One region of the Staphylococcus felis genome, then DNA from elsewhere that is predicted to be linked to it. Evidence: a T-box and tRNA genes for the amino acid it is inferred to sense, from the RefSeq annotation. Region 1 holds a T-box; the other holds one or more tRNA genes.
The links. A T-box is a leader RNA that pairs with one kind of tRNA and senses whether it is charged. The one in region 1 lies ahead of C7J90_RS09880 (valine--tRNA ligase), so its partner is inferred to be a tRNA-Val.

Region 1 (3,271 bases):
AAATAGTCCAGTCTCTGATTTCTTCCATCCACCTATTAAAAGTCTTTTCAAATCGAGCTGGGACAAATTCAATGCGATTATCTGTGTTTTGATTGTTTAAAGCTTGTTCCGCTAACGGCTTCATTTTGACAAACCATTGTGTAGACAAATACGGCTCAACAATAGCACCACTTCGTTCAGAATGACCTACAGAATGCATATGATCTTCAATCTTAATGACTAAGCCTTGTGCTTCTAAATCTTTTACGAGTTGTTTACGACAGTCAAATCGATCCAATCCTTCATACTTACCTGCATGTTCGTTCATATGTCCAGTTTCATCCATAACAACGATGCGCTCAAGTTCATGTCTGTTTCCAATTTCAAAATCATTTGGATCGTGTGCAGGCGTCACTTTCATAGCCCCACTACCAAACTCTTGATCAACGTATTCATCGCCTAAAATCGGTAATTCGCGTCCAACAATTGGTAAAATAACCTTTTTACCAATAACATCTTTGTATCGAGCGTCATTTGGATTAACTACTATTGCTGTATCTCCAAGCATTGTTTCAGGTCGTGTCGTTGCAATTTCAATAAATCCTTCCCCATCCGCATAAGGATATTTAAAATGATAAAACTTACCGTTCACATCTTCATGAATCACTTCAATATCTGACAATGCTGTGCGCGCTTTAGGATCCCAATTAATGATACGTTCTCCGCGATAAATTAATCCTTTGTTGTACATATCAACAAACACTTTTTTAACCGCTTTGCTTAGACCTTCATCTAGAGTAAATCGCTCTCTTGAATAATCAAGCCCTAATCCAAGTTTAGCCCATTGTTGACGAATAAACTCAGCATATTCTTCTTTCCATTCCCATGCTTTTTCAAGAAACTTTTCACGTCCGATATCATGACGAGAAATACCTTCTTCTCTCATTTTAGCTTCTACTTTAGCTTGAGTAGCAATGCCCGCATGGTCCATACCAGGTAAATATAAAGTATCATATCCTTGCATACGTTTCATACGTGTTAATATATCTTGTAACGTTGTATCCCATGCATGTCCTAAATGTAATTTACCTGTTACATTAGGAGGTGGAATCACTATCGTGTATGTGTCTTTATCCGATGTTTTACTTGGTGTAAATAAATTTTGATCTAACCAAGATTGATAACGACCCGCTTCAACTTCTTGCGGATTGTATTTTGGTTTCATTTCCATTTAAAATCCCTCCATAAAATAAAAAAACATCTGTCCTAAAAAATAGGACGGATGTTTCCGTGGTACCACCTATATTCAATAATTGAAAAATTATTGCACTCATATGATTAACGCTCATGACACGCCTTAACTTACTACAATTCAGTTAAGGTCATTACTGGGCTACCTTCCACTTACGCTTTTATGCATTTCCACCAAACATGCACTCTCTAAAAAAATAATAAGTGTACTCCTCCCAAATGGTTATTAAATTCTCTTTTATAGTATACTGAATTAACGATTAAGTCAATAAATTGTGTGAAAATACAACAAGCTAAACACGGCGTTTTAAGAAAATATGAATCATCGGTGCAATCAAAAATAAAATAAAGAAAACTCTAAAAATATGATAGCTTGATATTAGTGCTACATCTGCACCTGTTTCTAATGCTACAAGCACGATTTGACTCATTCCACCTGGTGCAGCTCCTAAAAACAACTCATTAATCGATTCGTGATTTATAAAGCTTAATAAAATCACCATTATTAAGCTACAAATGATAAGCAGCACATTTTGAAACGCAATCGCTAGTGCAATTCGCCCCTTTAACCTACTCGTCAAATGTGCAATTTGCAAACCGACACGTATCATATAAATCACTTGTGCAGCTGCAATAATAGGCTGATCCAAAGTAAATGTTAGGCCTGTTGATATATTCCAAATAATAAGCACAACAATTGGTGCGAGTAACATTTTTGTAGGGAAATGAATCCACTTCATTACATAATAAACAATAATAATACCTATTATTAAAATCATGATGTGTGAAACTTGTAATACATGGGTCATGTGATGTGCAGTCTTAACTGCGCTGTTTGTAGTCGTCTCATTTTGAAAAAAGAATGAAATTAATGGAACTAAAATAACTACAAAAATAATTCTAGACGTTTGAGTTAAACTGACTACTAATATATCTGCCTTTTTGTTTTCTTCAGCCATAACTAACATTTGACTTAAAGCACCTGGTATGACACTCAGTATAGCTGTTTCGACATTTACTTTTGCAATTTTTTGAAATCCAATAGATACGATTAAAGCCAAAATGACTAACAAAACACTCACGATTACAATTGAAAAAAAGTCATTCTTAATATCATTCATTACCGATTTAGTAAATGCACTTCCAATTTGAACACCTAACAAAACCAACCCAAGCTGGCTCAACCAAGACGGCCATTCTACCTCTAATTTGAGTATTTTAACAACTATTAAGCTTGCAATGATAGGCCCGAACATCCATGGTAGCATTATATTCATATAATATAGAATAAAACCCAAAATAATAGAAAGTAATAATACAATCAGATTGTTCTTTAGATATAGTTTCGACATATGTTCCCCTTTATGTTTTCAAACGCAATGATATGTTAAAAAGGCCGAGACAAAAAACTCAGCCTAGTCCAAAATATCGTTTTCAAAACGTCATCTTACGCATTTAAAATACGTGTTAACGCAATATCGAAAGCTTCTATTGTTTGTTCGATATCTTTATGAGTATGTTTTGTAGACAAAAACATACCTTCAAATTGTGATGGCGGTAAAAAGATACCTTCTTGTGCTAATTCGCGATACAACTGACTAAATAATTTTAAATCAGATTGATTGGCTTCCTTGAAGTTTGTGACCGGTCCTTTATTTAAAAAGAAACCAATCATTGACCCAGCACGATTTATCGTAAGCGGGACTTGATGCTTACCGAAAACAGTCTTCAGTCCAACTTCTAATTTATCACCAAGTTCATTAAAGTATTGATAACTTTCAGGTGTAAGTTGGCTTAAAGTCATATAACCACTTGTCATTGCAAGCGGATTACCAGAAAGTGTACCAGCTTGATAAATATCGCCACTCGGTGCAATGTGATCCATTATGTCTTTTCGTCCGCCAAACGCACCAACTGGCAATCCACCGCCAATAACTTTACCTAAGCATGTTAAATCTGGAATAACGTCATAATAACCTTGAGCACAATGATATCCCACTCTAAATCCAGTCATTACCTCATCGAATATGAGTAAGGCATC
Region 2 (3,271 bases), 470 kb from region 1:
TAAACACGATAATTGATATCTTTATCCAAACCATTCACTTGAAAATCTACCGTACGTTCACCAGGTTGTAGATCTGTTGTGTTCAATGTGACTTTGAAATCTTCAATTTTTTGTGCTTGTAACACTTTCGATTGCGGCCCATTGAGCTCAATATCAACACTATCTGGTGCGCCTGATACATATAAATCGTTACTTTTATTAATCACCTGAACTGGTACATTTTTAATTGTTTTATTTCCATTACTTGCAATGTTATCAGTGCTAAATGTTTTGCCAAAAACATTATTAACCGATAAAAATAACAGCAATGCTAAAATCAACGCAAAAAAACGTAATCCCCATTTAGATTCAAACATTTAATTCACACCCTTCTTTGAAAAGTGCGTACCGAACCAATGCTCGGTCAATAATTCCTCAAATACATCTGTACTAATATCTTTTCTAAGTTTTCCATCAAAAGTGACAGATACAGACCCCGTTTCTTCAGATACAATAACTGTAAAAGCATCTGAAACTTCTGAAATCCCAACAGCAGCACGATGTCGTGTTCCTAAACTTTTAGCAATTTTAGGGCTATCAGATAACGGCAAATAACTTGCTGCTGTTGCAATTTTGTCGCCTTGTATAATCATAGCGCCATCGTGTAGAGGGGTATTAGGTATAAATACATTTGTTAATAACTCTTGGGAAATATCTGAATGCATGGGTATGCCGGTTTCAATATAATCCTGTAATCCTGTCTCTTTTTCAAAAACAATCAGTGCTCCAATACGGCGCTTAGCCATATATTGTACTGCTTTAGAAACTGCCTCAACCAGTTTCGGAGCTTCCACTGAAGACGTCATTGAATAGCGCTTAAACAAACTCCCTCTTCCAAGCTGTTCTAACGCTCGCCGTATTTCAGGTTGGAAAATGACGATAATTGCTAAAAATCCCCATTGCATCACTAGATCAAATAACCTTGATGTCGTCGTTAACTGTAAATATTCACTAATCGCTTTACCTACTAATATAAACAAAATCCCTTTTAAAAGTTGTATCGCTTTAGTCCCTTTAAACACAGTAATGAGTAGGTAAATAACATACCATACAATTAATAAATCTAGAATACCAGTTATAATCTCAAGTGTGCTTAAATTTTGAAAGAGGTTTGAAATTCGCATAGCATCTCCTCCGGTAATCTATTCCCATAACGTTTATTATACCAATCATTCTAGTCAGTTGTCATATCCCATTTGAAATTATTTTAAAAATTTAACCTTTTTAAATATCAATGAGTTATTCATTTTGAGATTGACTTGAATACTCAAACCAAAACTTAACTATCGCAATTTTTAAGTGGCTTAAAGAAATGGTTATTTGGGGTTTAATGCAAAAATGTACAGTCATGATGTGTTTGTTGCATCAATCGTTAAAAATATACAACCAAAAAAACCTTATCCCAGTGAAGGAATAAGGTTTTAAAAATGAGCCATAGAGGATTCGAACCTCTGACCCTCTGATTAAAAGTCAGATGCTCTACCAACTGAGCTAATGGCTCTTATGGCTGGGCTAGCTGGATTCGAACCAGCGAGTGACGGAGTCAAAGTCCGTTGCCTTACCGCTTGGCTATAGCCCAAAAATGGTGGAGGGGGGCAGATTCGAACTGCCGAACCCGAAGGAGCGGATTTACAGTCCGCCGCGTTTAGCCACTTCGCTACCCCTCCGTATGTATTCATTTTTTAAAAATGGTGGAGAATGACGGGTTCGAACCGCCGACCCTCTGCTTGTAAGGCAGATGCTCTCCCAGCTGAGCTAATTCTCCAATATAGTAGTGACCCCTACGGGACTCGAACCCGTGTTACCGCCGTGAAAGGGCGGTGTCTTAACCGCTTGACCAAGGGGCCATGGCTCCACAGGTAGGACTCGAACCTACGACCGATCGGTTAACAGCCGATAGCTCTACCACTGAGCTACTGTGGAATAATTGTATACCTGGCACCGTCCTACTCTTGCGGAACGTAAGTCCGACTACCATCGGCGCTAAAGAGCTTAACTTCTGTGTTCGGCATGGGAACAGGTGTGACCTCTTTGCCATTGGCACCAGATAAACATTTGAATGCTTATACATTCAAAACTAGATAGTAAGTAATATCTCACAAGCAAACCTTGTTATGAATTTGATTAAGTCTTCGATCGATTAGTATTCGTCAGCTCCACGTATCGCTACGCTTCCACCTCGAACCTATTTACCTCATCATCTTTGAGGGATCTTATAACCGAAGTTGGGAAATCTCATCTCGAGGGGGGCTTCATGCTTAGATGCTTTCAGCACTTATCCCGTCCATACATAGCTACCCAGCTATGCCGTTGGCACGACAACTGGTACACCAGAGGTATGTCCATCCCGGTCCTCTCGTACTAAGGACAGCTCCTCTCAAATTTCCTACGCCCACGACGGATAGGGACCGAACTGTCTCACGACGTTCTGAACCCAGCTCGCGTACCGCTTTAATGGGCGAACAGCCCAACCCTTGGGACCGACTACAGCCCCAGGATGCGATGAGCCGACATCGAGGTGCCAAACCTCCCCGTCGATGTGAACTCTTGGGGGAGATAAGCCTGTTATCCCCGGGGTAGCTTTTATCCGTTGAGCGATGGCCCTTCCATGCGGAACCACCGGATCACTAAGTCCGTCTTTCGACCCTGCTCGACTTGTAGGTCTCGCAGTCAAGCTCCCTTATGCCTTTACACTCTATGAATGATTTCCAACCATTCTGAGGGAACCTTTGAGCGCCTCCGTTACACTTTAGGAGGCGACCGCCCCAGTCAAACTGCCCGCCTGACACTGTCTTCCAGCACGATAAGTGCTGCGAGTTAGAAATCCAATACAATTAGGGTAGTATCCCACCAATGCCTCCACGTAAGCTAGCGCTCACGCTTCAATGGCTCCTACCTATCCTGTACAAACTGTACCGAATTTCAATATCAGGCTACAGTAAAGCTCCACGGGGTCTTTCCGTCCTGTCGCGGGTAACCGGCATCTTCACCGGTACTATGATTTCACCGAGTCTCTCGTTGAGACAGTGCCCAAATCGTTACGCCTTTCGTGCGGGTCGGAACTTACCCGACAAGGAATTTCGCTACCTTAGGACCGTTATAGTTACGGCCGCCGTTTACTGGGGCTTCGATTCGTAGCTTCGCTGAAGCTAACCACTCCTCTTAACCTTCCAGCACCGGGCAGGCGTCAGCCCCTATACGTCACCTTACGGTTTAGCAGAGACCTGTGTTT

Region 2: it has a tRNA-Val gene. The T-box ahead of C7J90_RS09880 (valine--tRNA ligase) is inferred to sense a tRNA for this amino acid. The anticodon was not compared.

What each region holds. Positions count from the first base shown of each region.
Region 1 is NZ_CP027770.1:2,104,110-2,107,380, forward strand. It holds gene C7J90_RS09880 (valine--tRNA ligase) at 1-1,210, opposite strand, end outside; T-box leader at 1,251-1,457, opposite strand; gene C7J90_RS09885 (AbrB family transcriptional regulator) at 1,524-2,582, opposite strand; gene hemL (glutamate-1-semialdehyde 2,1-aminomutase) at 2,678-3,271, opposite strand, start outside.
Region 2 is NZ_CP027770.1:90,970-94,240, forward strand. It holds gene C7J90_RS00460 (CdaR family protein) at 1-356, opposite strand, end outside; gene cdaA (diadenylate cyclase CdaA) at 357-1,163, opposite strand; tRNA gene C7J90_RS00470 (tRNA-Lys) at 1,468-1,540, opposite strand; tRNA gene C7J90_RS00475 (tRNA-Gln) at 1,544-1,618, opposite strand; tRNA gene C7J90_RS00480 (tRNA-Tyr) at 1,623-1,706, opposite strand; tRNA gene C7J90_RS00485 (tRNA-Val) at 1,729-1,804, opposite strand; tRNA gene C7J90_RS00490 (tRNA-Glu) at 1,815-1,886, opposite strand; tRNA gene C7J90_RS00495 (tRNA-Asn) at 1,888-1,962, opposite strand; rRNA gene rrf (5S ribosomal RNA) at 1,973-2,087, opposite strand; rRNA gene C7J90_RS00505 (23S ribosomal RNA) at 2,160-3,271, opposite strand, start outside.